DNA from 3 places in the Dechloromonas aquae genome. Region 3 is predicted to be linked to each of the others. Evidence: predicted binding sites of a transcription regulator. Region 3 holds the regulator's gene; each other region holds the start of a gene.
What was found. The regulator sigma-54, encoded in region 3, starts transcription at its own class of promoters, with help from an activator protein. The targets are predictions, from matches to a motif close to TGGCACGCTTNCTGCTNA.

Region 1 (6,089 bases), 130 kb from region 3:
AAGCGGCGTTTCTGGGTGTGTACCTATTCGGAAGCTGATCTAAAGCGCTATCACCTTCGTACCACTGGTTTTGTTGCGCGTGGCGATGGGCGTTTTGAAGAATACGAAGATGGTTTCGAGCGAGCCGATGACCTCGTTCGTGAATTTGGGTCGTTTTGCTATTTCCTTCCTGAATATTCGTGGGGGTCGAATGGTTGCGAACTGCTTTCGCCAAAGAGCAATCTCTCAAACATCATTCCAACCGGTTTTGCCACTCTCGTAACGAGTGATCTTTCTGCTTTGGCGGTCACCTCAAACGTAAGCGCATTTCTGTACGGGTATGTCGAGGTAGCAAATGGCATTGGTAGTGCAGAACTGAAGGCTAAGGCGATTGCTATGGGCCTAATCGACGCAAACGGCGAATTGCGCCCGTATTAATAAAGCCATGTTTTGCCGAGACCTAATCCATTATCCCACCGGACCTGTGCGAAAAGCCGCGAAGTCCGGTGAATTCCAACATTAAGGCTATCAGGAACGCCGTCATGCCTGTTTACTTCATCGCTGAAAATGAAAATGATGATCACAGCTCATTGCGCGTAAAAATTGGGCGCACCAAAGATTTACAGGTTCGGTTACGCGCCTTGCGGACAGGTAGCCCGTACGACCTCAAGCTCATGGGCTGGATTGAAAGTGACGACGATAAACAACTAGAGCTTGCACTACATGAGCGATATACAGATCAACGCATCCATCTCGAGTGGTTCTACCTCCAGCCTGAAGACGTACTTGCCGAGCTAAAGTCACATGGCATTTACTCGTATATCTCTATCGAAAAAAATACGTTCGAGATCATGTCTCGTGACAAAGACGGAGTGCCCGAATACTACGGCGCATGGAAGTGGGCGGACGTCGACGATTCAGAGTTTTGCCCAAAATGCGGATGTAGCTGTGGGCTTCAGTACAACGAAAACTACGGAAGTGAGCGCTGTTTGAAATGCGGGATCATTTATGAATACGCAGAGGAGCCGAGAGAAGAGCCCTGATCCTGCGTTTGAGGCGCTTGTTCTCCCAGTAGGCGAATTTCCGCAAAGGGTCGGTAGCCACCTTAAGGCTGTCAGCATTTAACCGCTAGAGGCTGCATCCCCGCAGCCCAGCGGATCATGTTTTCTGCACTGATCTGCATGCCACAGGCTACCGCTTTGCTGTAATCCGGCTTTGCTGGGGCGTGTTTTTCGAGTGGGCGGAATATCACCTGCCCCAGCACTCAAGCAGCGGCTCGTCCTCGCCATTGCCGCTGGCTGGCGAGGGCGCCGAGTAGCAGTAATCCTGCCATGCCCAAGCTCAGGTGACGTGCTGAGGACCAGAGCGCCGGGGCGATCAGCGCTGCGCACAGGCCGTTGAAGCTGGATTGCAGGAAGGTCTGGCAGGAGGCGGCGAGGCCGCGTTGGCGGGGAAAGAGGTCGAGCGCGGCGAGGGTGAGGCTGGGCATGGCCAGTGCCATTCCGCTGGTGTAGAGGCCGATGGGGAGGATGCTCCAGGGCAGGGTCGGCGGGAAAACATGGTGGTAGAGCAGGTTGACCGTGGCAGCGAGGGCCATCAAGGCATAGCCCAGCCGCAGGCAGTAGGCCGCGCTGCGGCGACCGGCCAACTGGCCGGAGAGTGCCGAGCCGGCGAGCAGGCCGAGCATGGCCGGGGCAAAGAGCCAGAGGAAGGCGGTTTCGGGCAGGCCCAGATGCTGCATGACGAAGACCGGGGCCGACAGTACGTAGATAAAAAAGCCGGCAAAATTCAGCGACAAGGCAGCGCAGGCCGCGAGAAAGCCCGGGGTGCTGAGCACCTTGCGGTAGGCGCCGAGGAGGTAGGTGGGGTGCAGCGGCTGGCGTTTTTCGGGCGGCAGGGATTCCGGCAGCCATTTCAGGCAGGCCAGCCACAAGGCCACGGTCGACAGCGCGAGGAAGGCAAAAACCGCCCGCCAGCCGAAGTTGACCTGTAGCCAGCCGCCGAGCAGCGGGGCGATGGCCGGGGCCAGCGCGAAAATCATGGTGATCCTTGCCATCAGCCGCTGCGCATCGGCGTCGTCGAACAGGTCGCGGACAATGGCCCGGCTGACGACGATGCCGGCGCCGGCGGTGACGCCTTGCCAGGCGCGCCAGAACCACAGCTGGCCGATGCTGGTGGCGAGCAGGCAGCCAAGCGAGGCCAGCGCAAACAGCAGCAAGGCCGCGAGGATGACCCGCCGGCGGCCGTAGCGGTCGGCCAGCGCGCCGTGCCACAAGCTCATGGCGGCAAAGGCGAAGAGGTAGACGGAGAGGGTTTGCTGCACCTGCAGCGGGCTGGCGTCGAGGCTGTGGCCGATGGCGGCGAAGGAGGGCAGGTAGGCGTCGATGGAAAACGGCCCGAGTGCCGACAGCGCGGCGAGCAGCCAGGCGAGGCCCCGGCGCTGGCCGGACTGCTCAGGCATGCGCCAGGCGCCGCAGCTGGATCGCTTCGCCAATATGCTGGCTGCTGACCGTGTCGCTGGCGGCGAGGTCGGCGATGGTGCGGGCGACCCGCAGTACGCGGTGCCAGGCGCGGGCCGAGAGGTCGAGGCGGCTTGCCGCCTGCTGCAGCAGTTGCTGGCCGGCGGCGTCCGGCGTGCAATGGGTATCGACTTCCTGCCCGGCGAGTTGCGCATTGCTTTTGCCCTGGCGCTGCCATTGGCGGGCCTGGGCGGCGGCAACACGCGGCCTGACTTCGGCCGAGCTTTCGCCGGGAGCGCGGCTGGCCAGTTCCTCGGGCAAGAGCGCCGGGACCTCAACCAGCAGGTCGATGCGGTCGAGGAAGGGTCCGGAGAGCCGGGCGCGGTAGCGGCTGATCTGGTCCGGCGTGCACCGGCAGGCGCGGCCGGGATGGCCGTGATAGCCGCAGGGGCATGGATTCATCGCCGCCAGCAGTTGAAAGCGGGCCGGATATTCGGCGTGGCGGGCGGCGCGGGCGATATGCACGCGCCCGGTTTCTAGCGGTTCGCGCAGGGTTTCGAGCACCTTGCGGTCGAACTCCGGCAATTCATCAAGAAACAGGATGCCTTGGTGCGCCAGGCTGATTTCGCCGGGGCGCGGCGGATTGCCGCCGCCGACCAGGGCAATTGCCGAAGCGGTGTGATGTGGCTGCCGGTAAGGGCGCTGGCCGAATTGCTCGGGCCTGAATTGGCCGCTCAAGGAGAGCACGGCGGCCGACTCGCGGGCGGCGGCCAGGTCAAGCGGTGGCAGCAGGCCGGGCAGGCGGGCGGCAAGCATCGACTTGCCCGAGCCGGGCGGGCCGGAAAACAGCAGCGAGTGCTGGCCGGCGGCGGCGATTTCGAGCGCGCGTCTGGCCTGGGTTTGCCCGCGCACGTCGAGCAGATCGGGCGTGTTCGGGGAAAAACCGGAAATTTCGTGGTCGACCGTGGCGCTGGCCGCTGCCGACAAGCTTTCGCGCCCGCAGAGATGGGCGCAGACGGCAAGCAGGCTGGATGCAGCGAGTACCGGCGCGGTCTGCGTCAGGCCCGCTTCGCAGGCGCTGGCGGCGGGCAGGATGAAGGTCTTGCCCGAGTCGCCGGCCTGCAGGGCCATCGCCAGCGCCCCGCGTATCGGGCGCAATTCGCCCGACAGCGACAATTCACCGGCAAATTCGTAGTCGGCCAGAGCCTTGGCCGGAATCTGCCCGCTGGCCGCGAGGATGCCCAGCGCGATCGGCAGGTCGAAGCGACCGGATTCCTTGGGTAAATCGGCTGGGGCCAGGTTGGCGGTAATCCGCTTTTGCGGGAATTCAAATCCGGAATTGACGATCGCCGCACGGACCCGGTCGCGGGCTTCCTTGACTTCGGTATCGGGCAGGCCGACCAGCGCAAAGGCCGGCAAGCCGCTGGCCAGATGAACCTCAACCCGGACCGGCGGCGCATTCAGGCCGTCGAGTCCGCGACTGTGCGCGATGGCGAGGGCCATGGCCGGGGTTCCGGGAGCGCGCTCAGGCCTGGTCGCGGGCCTTTTCCAGCGCCTCGACGCGGGCTTCGAGTTCTTTCAGCTTTTGCCGGGTGCGGGCCAGAACCTGTGCCTGAACGTCGAATTCTTCGCGGGTGACCAGATCGAGCTTGTCAAAAAAACCGCTCATCAGGGCCTTGGCGTTCTTTTCCAGGTCGGCGGCCGGGCCGGTGGCGAGCAGGGCGCTCATCCGGGCGCCGAAATCTTCAAAAATCTTGGGGTCGAGCATGGTGTCCTCCGTTCGCCGCCGAGTTTAGCACAGGCCCTGGCGACCTCTGCTTGCTCGGCGCTGGTGCGATGCACCGGTTCGAGGCACCGCCATGGTGCATTCTTTATGCATAACTTCGGCTGGCGACTTAAAATTCATTGATTTTTGTCAAGAACAAGGCCTGGCATGGCTCGTGCTAAGTAGGCCTTGCACAAAATTTTTCCAAATCAATTTAGGAGAGGTTCATGAAGTATTCCCTGATTGCCCTGTCGCTTGCTGCAGCCTTCGCGGCCCCGGTCGTTGCCGAAGAGGCCGCTGGTCCGCATACCTTTACCGCCAACGTTGGTGTCGTGTCCGACTACATCTTCCGCGGTATCAGCCAGAGCCAGCATCGCCCGGCGCTGCAAGGCGGTGTCGATTACGCACACGCCAGCGGCCTGTATGCCGGTCTGTGGGCTTCCCAGGTCAACTGGACCGACCGTCCGGACTGGACCTACCAGAAGAACAACCACGTTGAAGTTGACGTCTATGGTGGCTACAAGGGCACCGTCGGCGATGTCGGCTACGACGTCGGCTTCATCCGCTATTTCTACCCGGGTGATTTCCGCGCCACCGTTGGCGGCGCTCCCAACGTGACTGCCAACACCTCCGAAATCTACGTCGGTGCGACCTGGAACATCGTCAGCCTGAAGTACAACCATGTCGTTTCCCAGAACATCTTCGGTTGGGGCGGTACCGGCGCCAACAACAAGAGCGAGGGCTCGGGCTACATCGACCTGACCGTGACCTACCCGGTTAACGAGACGGTGAACGTGATCGCCCACCTCGGCCGTCAGAACATCAAGAACACCGTCGAAACCGGCCTGCCGGCTTCCTACACCGACTGGAAGCTGGGCGTGACCAAGGACTTCGGCTTCGGCATCGTCGGCGTCAGCTATACCGATACCAACGCCAAGGGTGGTGTCGGCCAGGCTTATCGCTGGGACGGCAAGGATGTGGGCAAGGGCGTTGTTTCCGTGTCCTTCCTGAAGAACTTCTAAGCAATCCGCTGCCAGTTTCCCGTCGGCGTTCGGCCGGCGCCGACGGGAACGCAAGCACCAGATTTCTACCCTTTCGAGGAACCAAGCATCATGAAATTCGTTACTGCCATTATCAAGCCGTTCAAGCTTGACGAAGTGCGCGAGGCGCTGTCCGCCATCGGTGTGCAGGGCATCACGGTGACCGAGGTCAAGGGTTTCGGCCGGCAAAAGGGCCACACCGAGCTTTATCGGGGTGCCGAATACGTCGTCGATTTCCTGCCCAAGGTCAAGATCGAAGCTGCCGTGCGCAGCGAACAACTCGATCAGGTGATCGAAGCCATCGAAAAGTCCGCATCCACCGGCAAGATCGGTGACGGCAAGATTTTTGTATTCGACCTGGAACAGACGATCCGCATCCGCACCGGCGAAACCGGCACCGATGCCCTTTGAGGAGCAAATCATGAAACGCGTATTTGCCATGCTTGCCCTGCTCGGCGCGGTCGCCTTCGGCGCTCCGGCCTGGGCGGAAGAAAAGGCCGCCCCGGCGGTCACTGCCGTAGCGGTTGCTGCTGCGCCCGCAGCGGCCGACGCCGCGCCTGCCGCCGCTGCGGCCCCGGCTGCCGCTGATGCGGCCGCCCCGGCCCCGGTGGCCAACAAGGCCGACAACGCCTGGGTGATGATCAGCGCCGCGCTGGTGATCCTGATGTCGATTCCCGGCCTGGCCCTGTTCTACGGCGGTCTGGTCCGCTCCAAGAACATGCTTTCGGTGCTGATGCAGGTGTTCACCGTGTTCTCGCTGATTACCGTCCTCTGGGTGGTATACGGCTACTCGGCAGCCTTCACCGAAGGTAACGAATTCTTCGGTACGCTCGACAAGATGTTCCT
Region 2 (6,089 bases), 310 kb from region 3:
CGCCAACCCCGGGGACTAACGCAAGTTGCCGAGTTCTTTCTGCAGCGCCTGGACATTGCGCTCATGCTGCTGCACCCGCTCGCGATAGGGCAGCAACCGATCCACACCGGGCCGCTGCGCCTCCAGATCGGCCAGATCGCGCCGGGCGGTCTCGAGACTGCGCTGTTCGCCCGCCAACTCCTGCTCAAGGATATGGCGCCGATCGCTATCGCGAGCCTTCTGGGTTTCTTCCTGGACACGGGGGAACCCCGCCGGGCTGGGTGTTGCCGCAGCCTTGGGCGCAGCTTTCGGCGGCGGCAAGTTGTTCTCAGGTGCGCTGACGATGGGTTTGCAGTTTTTATCGACGCGGTGATTCGAAATCAACACCCCGCCACCGGCATCTACGCACTTGTAAATAACCTGCGCCGATGCCGGCAACGTCACCAGGGACGCCAGCAGCAACGCCCGGACCAAGATTTTTGTCATCGCCATGAACTCCTCCGGAGGGCAAGTCTACCGAACTGACTGCGTCTTGCAACGACAATAAAAAAGGCGGGAACAAGTCCCGCCTTCTGGCTACTACAGTGGCTGCTTAGCAGCTGTAGTACATATCGAACTCGACCGGATGGGTGGTCATGCGGATACGATTGACTTCTTCCATCTTCAGGGCGATGTAGGCATCGATCCAGTCGTTGGAGAAGACACCGCCACGGGTCAGGAACTCGCGATCCTTGTCCAGATTGGCCAGAGCTTCTTCGAGCGAGGCGCAAACGGTCGGGATCAGCGCGTCTTCTTCCGGCGGCAGATCGTACAGGTTCTTGTCAGCCGGATCGCCCGGGTGGATCTTGTTCTGGATACCGTCCAGACCAGCCATCAGCAGAGCGGCAAAGCACAGGTACGGGTTGGCGATCGGATCCGGGAAGCGGGTTTCGATACGACGGGCCTTGGTCGAGGCGACGAACGGGATGCGGATCGAAGCGGAACGGTTCTTGGCGGAGTAAGCCAGCTTGACCGGAGCTTCGTAGTGCGGGACCAGACGCTTGTAGGAGTTGGTACCCGGGTTGGTGATCGCGTTCAGGGCCTTGGCGTGCTTGATGATGCCGCCGATGTAGAACAGGGCGGTTTCAGACAGGCCGGCGTACTGGTCGCCTGCGAACAGGTTCTTGCCGTCCTTCCAGATCGACTGGTGCACGTGCATGCCGGAACCGTTGTCGCCAACGATCGGCTTGGGCATGAAGGTGGCGGTCTTGCCGTACTGGTGGGCAACGTTGTGCACCACGTACTTCAGCATCTGGGTCTGGTCGGCACGCTTGACCAGGGTGTTGAAGACGGTACCGATTTCGCACTGGCCAGCGTTGGCCACTTCGTGGTGGTGCACTTCGACCGGGCAGCCGATGGCTTCCAGGGTCAGGACCATGGCGGAGCGGATGTCGTGCAGGCTGTCGATCGGCGGGACCGGGAAGTAGCCGCCCTTGACGGTCGGACGGTGGCCGGTGGCGCCGCCAACGGCGTCGTTCTTCTCACCGGAACCCCAGGAGGCTTCGGCGGAGTGGATCTTCAGCGAGCAGCCGGACATGTCGACCGACCATTCGACGCCATCGAAAATGAAGAATTCGGGTTCCGGGCCGAAATAGGCGGTATCGCCGATGCCGGAGGACTTCAGGTAGGCTTCAGCGCGCTTGGCGATGGAGCGCGGATCGCGGTCGTAGCCACGGCCGTCGGCAGGATCGACGACGTCGCAGGACAGAACCACGGTGGTTTCGTCAAAGAACGGGTCGATGTAGGCGGTAGCGGGATCCGGCATCAGGATCATGTCGGAAGCCTGGATACCCTTCCAGCCAGCGATGGAGGAGCCGTCGAAAGCGTGACCGTTTTCGAACTTGTCTTCGTCAAAGGCGGAGACCGGCACGGTGACGTGCTGTTCCTTGCCACGGGTGTCGGTGAAACGGAAATCGACGAACTTGGCGTCGTTTTCCTTGACCATCTTCATCACGTCTTGCGGGGTTGCCATAAGCGTTAGTCTCCTAAGAAAACAATGTGCCGGGCTGTCCGGCGCCAATCAAAAATCGCAACGCTGTTTGCTAGCAGGAAGCATGCCACTGCCTGCGACTCAACTTTCTATTGTGCCACAAGGGGATAAGCTCGTCGCCAAAAGAATCCATGCACGCAATTGGTGCGCATCCACCAGGGGCAGCACCGTTACGGTGCGTGGCGCACCCAGACCGCCAAGTTGCGCAGCCCACCGACCTCCGGCCAGGCTGCCGCAATCCGGGCCTCGAGCGCCTCCAGCCCCGCCCCTGCCGGCAAGGCCGCAGTGAAGAACAATTCGATTTCCAGGCGTCCGCCGAGGTAGTGCAACTCCATCCGCTCCAGCGGCGGCCACCCCGCCAGCCCGGGCGCCAACACCGCCATGATGGCGTCGCGCGTCGGCAAACCAGGCGCCGGCAAAGCCTGCCCATCGTCCTCGGGGTCGATATGAACCAGTACATCAAGGACATCCCGGTGCATCGCCAGCAGGCGCTCACGTACTGCCTCGGCCACCCGGTGCCCTTCGGAGACGCTGATCCGTGGCCGGACCTGAACATGTGCATCGACCAGCACATGCTGCGCCATCCGCCGGGTCCTGAGCCGGGGCTCGCCAACTACTCCGGACACCGCCCGGACCGTCGTGGTCAGCGCCGCAACCTCGGCAGCCTCCAGCCCGGTATCGATCAGTTCGCGCAGCGCCCCCAGCCCCAGTTCGCCGCCCAGGCGCAGAATCATCAGGCCCATCAAGGCAGCTGCCAGCAAGTCAAGCAAAGGCCAGCCGAGCAAGGCACCGCCGACACCGACCACCACCACCAGGGCCGAAGCGGCATCAGCCCGGGTATGCAGGGCATTGGCCAACAGTAATTTCGAACGCAGGCGATCGGCTACTGCCGCCAGGTAACGATATAACCCTTCCTTGGCAACCACCGTGGCCAAGGCAACCCAGAAGGCCGCTGCCGCCACCGCAGGCGGTGCCTCGCCCTGCTGCAGACGACTGGCGCAATCCCAGAGGATGCCACCGCCGATCAGCGCCAGGGAAGTTCCGAGGATCAGCGTCGCAGCCGTTTCAAAGCGGGCATGACCATACGGATGCGCAGCATCAGCCGGGTGCGCGCTCTGGCGGGTAGCAAAAAGCACCAGAAAATCCGACAGCAGATCGGAAAAGGAATGCAGACCATGCGCCAGCAGCGACTGCGAGTGCGCCAGCCAGCCGACCAGCAACTGCGCCAGAGTCAGCAGCAGATTGACGCCGGCACTCAGCCAGGTGGCGCGCTGCGCCTCCGCGTGACGCAACGCGCCGTTACTGCCCAGGTCGAATTCGCCCTCTGCCATCGTCTCTGCCCTATACTTACGCCCCTGGATTCTAGCAGCCGCCACCCATGGGAACGATTACCGAAATTTTGCGCCTGGCGCAGGCGCGTGCCGAAGGCCTGGGCCGCCCCTATCAGGGCGAACTATTGCCGGCGGAAGCCTACCTGCTCCTGCAGCAGGCGCCCGGCGCCCGTCTGGTCGATGTGCGCACCCGTGCCGAATGGGACTGGGTCGGCCGGGTACCGCAGGCAGTCGAAATCGAATGGAACCAGTACCCGGGCGGTACGCGCAATCCGCACTTCGTTGCCGAACTGACCCGCCAGGTCGATCGCGAAGCGCTGGTGATGTTCCTCTGCCGTAGCGGCGTGCGCTCGATTGGCGCCGCCAGCACGGCCTGCGAAGTGGGTTTCACCAATTGCTACAACATCCTTGAAGGCTTCGAGGGCGACAAGGACGCCAACGGTCAGCGCGGTCACATCGGCGGCTGGCGCAAGGCCGGACTGCCCTGGCACCAGGGCTGATGCGGCCAGGCATTTTCGCGAATTTTCACGGTCGACCGTAAAAATCGACAAAAACCAACCCTTACACTCTGTCTCAGCATGCAAACCGCGACCATTTCCTTCGACCCGTTCAACAGCCTCTCCGACGAAGCCTGTCAGGAACGCATCCGCGCTGCCCGCGCCAAGCTCGGCAAGAAGGCCGTGATCCTCTGCCACCATTACCAGCGTGCCGACGTCTATCAGCATGCCGATCTGACCGGCGACTCACTCAAGCTGTCGCGCCTCGCCTCGCAAACCGACTCGGAATATGTCGTCTTCTGCGGCGTGCACTTCATGGCCGAAGTCGCCGACATCATGACCGCACCCAACCAGATCGCGATCCTGCCCGATCTTGCCGCCGGCTGTTCGATGGCCGACATGGCCAACCTGGCCAAGGTCGAACGCTGCTGGCGCGAGCTAGGCGCGGTGATCGATGTCGAAAAAGAAGTCACCCCCGTCACCTACATCAACTCGGCCGCAGACCTCAAAGCCTTCTGCGGCGAGCACGGCGGCATCGTGTGCACCTCTTCGAATGCCGGCACTATCGCCAAATGGGCCTTTGACCAGCGCCCGAAAGTGCTGTTCTTCCCCGATCAGCACCTGGGTCGCTGGACCGGCCACAACATGGGTTTCGCGATGGACGAAATGGTGGTCTGGGACCCGGATCTGGAAATGGGCGGTCTCACCCCGGCCCAGATCAAGAAGGCGCGCATCCTGCTGTGGAAAGGCCACTGCTCGGTGCACCAGATGTTCCAGAAGTCGCACATCGACGCCTTCCGCGCCAAGTATCCCGAGGGCAAGGTGATCGCCCACCCGGAGTGCAACTTCGAAGTCTGCGCCGCCTCCGACTACGTCGGTTCGACCGAGCACATCGTCAAGACCATCAAGGAAGCACCGGAAGGCACGCGCTGGCTGGTCGGCACCGAGCTCAATCTGGTCGACCGCCTGGCCAAGGAAGTGCTGCCGCAGAACAAGATCGTGCAGTTCATGGCCACCACCATCTGCATGTGCTCGACGATGCAGCGGATCGACCCGCAGCACCTGGCGTGGACGCTGGAAAACCTGGCCGAGGGCAAGGTGGTCAATCAGATCAAGGTGCCGGAACACGAAACGGCTGCGGCCAAGCTGGCACTGGACCGGATGCTGGCGATTTCCTGAAGCGGCCCCGACGATGAAAATGCCCGCGCTGCATGTCGCCACCTACAACATCCACAAGGGCTTTTCGCAATTCAACCGGCGGATGATGGTGCACGAGTTGCGCGAGCGGCTGCGCCATCTCAACCCGGACATCGTCTTCCTGCAGGAAGTCCAGGGCCTGCACCTGCAGCACGCCGAAAATCATGCCGACTGGCCGGCCGCGCCGCAGCACGAGTTCCTCGCCGACGAGCACTGGCTGGACAGCGCCTACGGGCGCAACATGATCTACGACCACGGCCACCACGGCAACGCGATCCTGTCGCGCTTTCCGATCCTGCACAGCCACAACCAGGACGTCACCCACCTGCACTTTGAAAAACGCGGCCTGCTGCACTGCCGCATCCAGTTGCCGGAAACCGTCGCCCATTGTGTCTGCGTGCACCTGTCGCTGTTCGGTCATTCGCGGCGGCGGCAGATGGAGGCGCTGGCCGACTATCTCGACCGCGAGGCCGACCCGCAGGCACCGCTGATCATCGCCGGCGATTTCAACGACTGGCGCAACCGCGCCGGTGACCAGCTTGCCCGCCGCCTCGGCCTGAGCGAAGCCTTCAGCTGTCCACGCGGCATCCCGGCGCGCAGTTTTCCGGCCGCCTTGCCGATGTTCCGCCTCGACCGCATCTACCTGCGCGGCTTCGCCGTGCACCGTACCGAAATCCACCACGGCCCGCCGTGGTCGGCCATTTCCGACCACGCCGCGCTCTCAGCCCACCTGACGCGGCATGCCTCCTGAGCAGATTCCCGGCAACCGGTTGACCCTCCTTGAGTCGGGACGCGAGTATTTTCCCGCCCTGCTCGCCGCACTTGACAGCGCCTGCCGCGACATTCACCTCGAAAGCTATATCTACGCCAACGATGCCATTGGCCAGGCGGTCAGCGCCGCGCTGTGCCGGGCGGCGCTGCGCGGGGTGCGGGTACATGTCACGGTCGACGGCTTTGGCGGGCGGAATTTCCCCGCCGATTTTCTGCCGCAACTGCTCGCAGCTGGCGTGCAGGCCATGCTTTATCGCCCCGAGTTCGCCCGCTTCCGGCTGCGCC
Region 3 (6,089 bases):
CGCTGGAAATTGCCGACATGCTGGTGCGTTCGGGTTCGGTAGATATCATCATCGTTGACTCGGTTGCTGCGCTTACGCCGCGCGCCGAAATCGAAGGCGAGATGGGCGACCAGATGGTCGGCCTGCACGCCCGCCTGATGTCGCAGGCACTGCGCAAACTGACCGCCAACATCAAGAAGACCAACACCTTGGTCATCTTCATCAACCAGATCCGGATGAAGATCGGGGTCATGTTCGGTTCGCCGGAAACCACCACCGGCGGCAACGCACTCAAGTTCTATGCCTCGGTACGGATGGACATCCGCCGCATCGGCGGGATCAAGAAGGGCGACGAAGTGATTGGCAACGAAACCAAGGTCAAGATCGTCAAGAACAAGGTGTCGCCACCGTTCCGCGAAGCCATTTTCGACATCCTCTACGGCGAGGGGATTTCCCGCGAGGGTGAAATCATCGAAATGGGTGTCGCCCACAAGCTGATCGACAAGTCCGGTGCCTGGTATTCGTACAAGGGTGAAAAGATTGGCCAGGGCAAGGACAACGCCCGCGAATTCCTGCGCGCCCATCCGGAAATCGCTCAGGAAGTCGAGGCGCAGATTCGCGAAGCGGCCAGCGTCACCGTGATCAAACCGAGCAAGTCGGCACCGGCCGATGCCTGATCTGCGTGTGCGCGCCCTGCAGTTGCTGACCCGGCGCGAATACAGCCGGGCAGCACTGAAAGCGAAACTCGCTGCGCACGCCGAATCGGAAGAAGAACTGAACGCCGTGCTCGACTCGCTGCAAGCCGAACGACTGCTCTCCGACCAGCGCTATGCGGCGGAGCGGGTAGCTGCCCGTGGCGCGCGCTATGGCAACGCCAGGTTGCGCCAGGAGTTGCGCCAGCAAGGCATCGGCGATGATGAAATTGCCGCTGCCCTGCCCGAGGCCGGCGACGAAGGCGCGCGTTGTCGCCAGGTCTGGCAACGCAAGTTCACCCACCTGCCGGATAGCCCCGCAGAACGGGCCAGGCAACAGCGCTTTCTGCACTATCGTGGCTTTTCGTCAGCGGCGATCCGCTGCGTCCTGCGCGGAGATGATGAATCATGAGCAGCACCCTCGCCCGCCTGTCGGCACACAACCTGAAGAAACGCTACAAGGCCCGCACCGTGGTCGAGGATGTGTCGTTCAATGTCGGCGCCGGCGAGGTGGTCGGTCTGCTGGGGCCCAACGGTGCCGGCAAGACTACCTGTTTCTACATGATCGTTGGCCTTGTCGCCTCGGATGGCGGCGAGGTCTATATCGACGACGAACGCCTGACCCATCTGCCGATGCATCGGCGCGCGCAGCAGGGTTTGTCCTACCTGCCGCAGGAGGCTTCGGTCTTCCGCAAGCTCAACGTCGAGGACAACATCCGGGCGATTCTCGAACTGCTCGACCTGCCCGAGAGCGAGGTCAATGCCCGGCTCGAAAACCTGCTCGGCGAACTGCACATTGGCCATGTTCGCCATGTCAATGCCGCCGCCCTGTCGGGTGGCGAGCGGCGGCGAGTCGAAATTGCCCGGGCGCTGGCGACCAATCCGCGCTTCATCCTGCTCGATGAGCCTTTTGCCGGTGTCGACCCGATTGCCGTGCTGGAGATTCAGAAAATCATCCGTTTCCTCAAAGAGCGCGGGATCGGCGTGCTGATCACCGATCATAATGTGCGCGAAACCTTGGGGATCTGCGATCACGCCTACATCATCAATGCCGGGCACGTGCTCGCCTCTGGACGCCCGGACGAAATCGTCGATAATGAAAGCGTGCGCAAAGTTTATCTCGGCGAGCATTTCCGCCTCTGACGCACCCAGGCCCGGAAACCCGCAGCAACAATGAAGCCCGCCCTCCAGCTCAAACTCTCCCAGCATCTGGCGCTGACGCCGCAACTGCAACAGTCGATCAAACTGCTGCAGCTGTCGACCATCGAGATGCAACAGGAGATTGAGCGTTACCTGCTTGAGAACCCGCTGCTCGAGCGCGACGATGACGTGCCGGAGTCCTTTGCCTCGGCCCAGTCCTTCGACAGCCCCTACCAGCAGGAGGCGAGCCAGTCTGAGACTGCTTCCGAACCGGCTGCGCAGGGCGATGATCGCGATAGCGAGCCCCCGATCACTCCGGCCGATGTCGACGATGACCGCTGGGCCAGCGATGCCGGTACCTATAGCGGTGCCGGGCGTGACGAGGACGACGACAGCGACGCCCAGGATATCCACGCGGCAACGACCAGCCTGCGCGATCATCTCGGCTGGCAGTTGGGGATGACCCAGTTGTCGGAGCGCGACCGCTCGCTGGTCCGTTTCCTGATCGAGGCCCTCGACGACGACGGCTATCTATCAACGCCGCTGGTCGAATTGTGGGAAACCCTGCCGCCGGAATACGAAATCGAGCTCGAAGAACTCGAAATCGCGCTCAAGCACATCCAGAATTTTGACCCGACCGGGATTGGCGCCCGTTCGCCGCAGGAGTGCCTGGCTTTGCAGTTGCGGGCTTTGCCCGTCAGCCGGGAGGGCGAGTTGGCACTGCGGATCGTCGAGCAGCATCTGGAACTGCTGGCCGCCCGTGATTTTGCCAAGCTCAAGCGCCTGACTTCCTCCGACGATGCCGCCCTGAAGGCTGCGCACGCGCTGATCGTCAGCCTGAATCCACGACCCGGTGCGCATTTTGCAGCGCACGATGCGCGCTACATTACGCCCGACGTGATCGTCAAAAAGCTCAAGGGCAAGTGGACGGCTTACATCAACCCCGATGCCTATCCGCGCTTGCGCGTCAATCGTCTCTATGCCGAAATCCTGGCCCAGCAGCGGCGTGGCAATGGCAACCTGACGGGCCAGTTGCAGGAAGCCCGCTGGCTGATCAAGAACGTGCAGCAGCGTTTCGACACCATCCTGCGGGTGTCGCAGGCGATCGTCGAGCGCCAGAAGCAGTTCTTTGAACACGGCGAGGTCGCAATGCGCCCGCTGGTTCTGCGCGAAATCGCCGATATTCTCGATTTGCACGAGTCGACCGTGTCACGCGTCACCAGCCAGAAGTTCATGGCCACCCCGCGCGGCATCTTCGAACTCAAATATTTCTTCGGCAGTCATGTGTCCACCGATACCGGTGGCGCTTGCTCTGCAACTGCCATCCGGGCACTGATCAAGCAATTGATTGGGGCCGAGGATGGCAAAAAGCCCTTGTCGGATAGTCAAATATCCGAAATACTAGGCCAGCAGGGAATCGTTGTAGCCCGACGGACGGTAGCGAAGTACCGTGAGTCGCTCAACATCCCGCCGGTCAATTTACGCAAGACCCTGTAGAGAGAGGAGAAAACATGAATCTGCAGATCAGTGGTCACCACATCGAAGTTACGCCGGCTCTGCGCGAATACGTCGAGAACAAGCTGGACCCCGTGGTTCGTCACTTTGACAAGGTGACGGGCGTGAACGTCGTCCTGTCCGTCGAAAAGCTCAAGCAGAAGGCCGAAGTGACCATGCATGTTCCGGGTAAGGATCTGCATGTCGAAGAAGCCGGCGACGACCTGTACGCCGCCATCGACGCCCTGTTTGACAAGCTGGATCGTCAGGTCCAGAAGCACAAGCAGAAGCTGCAGGATCACCATCGCGGCGAAAAGCCCACCCTGCAAGCTGCCGAATAAGCACTGCCCGGCCGTGCTTCCTTGGGGAGTACGGCCTTTGCTTTATCTTTTCCTATGAATCCCCTGAACACTATCCTGTCTGCCGACCGCGTTGTCCTCGACCTTGAGGCCACCAGCAAAAAGCGGGTCTTCGAGCAGGCGGGCCAGCTTTTCGAAGCGCAACTGGGCATTGCCCGGGCCCAGATTTTCGACAGCCTGTTTGCCCGTGAAAAGCTGGGCTCCACTGGCATCGGCCAGGGCATTGCCATCCCGCACGGCCGGATCAAGGGCCTCAAGCAGGCGGCTGGAGCCTTTTTTCGTCTTGGCACGCCGGTGCCGTTTGATTCGCCCGACGGTCGTCCGGTCAATCTCCTGTTTGTCCTTCTGGTGCCCGAACAGGCCACCGAGGCGCATCTGCAGATTCTTTCCGAACTGGCGCAGCGTTTTGCCGAACGCAGCTTCCGCGATTCACTGAACAGCGCCGAAGACGCCGCTGCCGTGCTGCAGCTTTTCACCGCCTGAGGCCTGCGTGCGCCACATCAGCCTGGTTCAGTTGTACAAGGATAACCGTGAGAAGCTGATGCTCTCCTGGTTGCTGGGTGAGGACAACGATCGCCGGATCGAGATCAAGGAATCGAATAACTACGGCGCCGATGTGGTCGGGCACATCAACATCATTCACCCCGAACGCCTGCAGGTGATGGGGAAAGCCGAATATGACTGGGCTTACCGGATTGGCGAGCGCCGGTTCGGGCAGATGCTCAACGATCTGCTGGCAGCGCAGCCGCCGGCGGTGATTGTTGCCGATGGCCTGAGTCCGCCGGAGATGCTGACCGAGGGTTGTACCCGGACCAACACCCCGCTGCTGTTGACCCCCAAGCATTGCTCCGGGGTGATTGACCTGCTGCGCATCTACCTGTCGGCCCGGCTGGCCGATACGGTCAGTCTGCACGGCGTGTTCATGGACGTGTTCGGCATGGGCGTCCTGATTACCGGCGATTCCGGGGTCGGCAAATCCGAGTTGGCGCTTGAATTGATTTCCCGCGGCCACGGCCTAGTTGCCGACGATGTGGTCGAAATGGGGCGGATTGCGCCGACTACCATTGAGGGCCGCTGTCCCGGCATGTTGCGCGACTTTCTTGAAGTGCGCGGCCTTGGCCTGTTGAATATCCGCACCATCTTCGGCGAGACCGCTTCGCGCCGCAAGATGAAGCTGAAGCTGATTGTCCATTTGCAGAAAACCGCCAATCAGGGTGATGCGCCGCGCTTGCCACTGGATGCGCAAACCCAGGAAGTACTGGGCATTCCGATCCGCAAGGTGGTGATTCCGGTGGCGGCCGGCCGTAACCTGGCGGTGCTGCTTGAGGCGGCAGTGCGTAACACCATCCTGCAATTGCGCGGGATCGACAGCATGCAGGATTTCATGGAACGTCAGCAGCGGATGATGCTTGACGAGGATGCCTGAAAGCCCGATAGTCGGCCCGCGTGTCTATCCATTTGCGATCTTTTTCCGGGAGACCTTGATGAAAAAATCCGTATGCCTGTTGCTGCTTGCCTTTGCTGCCGGTTCTGCGCTGGCGGTCGATGATTGCGAGTCTCGTGCCGCCGAGAAAAAATTGGCCGGCGCAGCCAAAACCAGCTTCTTGAAAAAATGCCAGGCCGACGTCAAGGCCACGCCGGAGTTCGCCGCTTGCGATCAGAAAGCCGGTGAGAAGAAGTTGGCCGGCGCCGCCCGCAGCAGCTTCATGAAGAAATGCGTGCATGATGCCCAGGGCGCTGCCGCCAAGTAAGCCCGCTGTAATCGGTTTTTGAAAAAAGCCCCGGTGGCCAAACAGGCTGCCGGGGCTTTTGCTTGTCCGGAACGGCGGGCGGCTTGCGCGTTCAGTTGGGGCCGTTGGCGGCGGCAAGCGCCGTTGTCAGCGCCGCTGCGAGTGCATCATCGCTTACCTGCGGGCGAACCGCGTTCGGCGTACGCTGCGGCTGGCCCCACACCGGCTCGGGGAAGTGGCGGTCATCCTGCCAGCGGGGAATCACGTGCCAGTGCACATGCGGCACCATGTTGCCGAAGCTGGCAAGGTTGATCTTGTCTGGCGTAAACAGTTCGCGCACCACGCGCTCAACGGCAAACACCGTCTGCATCAGTTGTTGTTGCTGCGTCGGGTCCAGATCGCTCATCTCGCGGACATGCGCCTGCCAGACCACGCGGCAGAAGCCGGGGTAGTCGGGGTCGTTGACGCGGATCACCCGCAGTTGGCTGTTGCGCCACAACAGCGTGCCGCCGTCTTCACGACAGAGCGGGCAGTTTTCGGGGTGGTTCGGGGTGGAGGGGCTCATTGCATACTCCAGAAAGGCCGTGGACAGGCTGAAGGCAGCCTGTCCACGGTCGACGCCAGTCAATGGCGAAAATTACAGCAGCACGCGCTCGATGCCGCCCTGGTTGGCCTTGCCGACATAATCGGCCATC

Region 1: VX159_RS16220 (TorF family putative porin) is a predicted target of sigma-54. The motif match lies at 4,368-4,385, and genes of this name have one in related genera.
Region 2: glnA (type I glutamate--ammonia ligase) is a predicted target of sigma-54. The motif match lies at 2,061-2,078, and genes of this name have one in related genera.

The regions. Positions count from the first base shown of each region.
Region 1 covers NZ_CP144212.1:3,531,250-3,537,338, reverse strand. Annotated here, with positions in the region: gene VX159_RS16245 (hypothetical protein) at 1-417, shown strand, start outside; gene VX159_RS16240 (GIY-YIG nuclease family protein) at 522-1,022, shown strand; gene VX159_RS16235 (multidrug effflux MFS transporter) at 1,244-2,440, opposite strand; gene VX159_RS16230 (YifB family Mg chelatase-like AAA ATPase) at 2,433-3,941, opposite strand; gene VX159_RS16225 (accessory factor UbiK family protein) at 3,964-4,206, opposite strand; gene VX159_RS16220 (TorF family putative porin) at 4,431-5,225, shown strand; gene glnK (P-II family nitrogen regulator) at 5,316-5,654, shown strand; gene VX159_RS16210 (ammonium transporter) at 5,665-6,089, shown strand, end outside.
Region 2 covers NZ_CP144212.1:403,298-409,386, reverse strand. Annotated here, with positions in the region: gene VX159_RS01920 (DUF4124 domain-containing protein) at 16-465, opposite strand; gene glnA (type I glutamate--ammonia ligase) at 572-1,990, opposite strand; gene VX159_RS01910 (cation diffusion facilitator family transporter) at 2,179-3,339, opposite strand; gene VX159_RS01905 (rhodanese-like domain-containing protein) at 3,387-3,839, shown strand; gene nadA (quinolinate synthase NadA) at 3,918-5,015, shown strand; gene VX159_RS01895 (endonuclease/exonuclease/phosphatase family protein) at 5,029-5,784, shown strand; gene clsB (cardiolipin synthase ClsB) at 5,774-6,089, shown strand, end outside.
Region 3 covers NZ_CP144212.1:91,767-97,855, forward strand. Annotated here, with positions in the region: gene recA (recombinase RecA) at 1-656, shown strand, start outside; gene recX (recombination regulator RecX) at 649-1,083, shown strand; gene lptB (LPS export ABC transporter ATP-binding protein) at 1,080-1,814, shown strand; gene VX159_RS00500 (RNA polymerase factor sigma-54) at 1,845-3,308, shown strand; gene hpf (ribosome hibernation-promoting factor, HPF/YfiA family) at 3,323-3,646, shown strand; gene ptsN (PTS IIA-like nitrogen regulatory protein PtsN) at 3,701-4,147, shown strand; gene hprK (HPr(Ser) kinase/phosphatase) at 4,155-5,090, shown strand; gene VX159_RS00520 (PsiF family protein) at 5,149-5,415, shown strand; gene VX159_RS00525 (HIT family protein) at 5,507-5,959, opposite strand; gene VX159_RS00530 (DUF3683 domain-containing protein) at 6,032-6,089, opposite strand, start outside.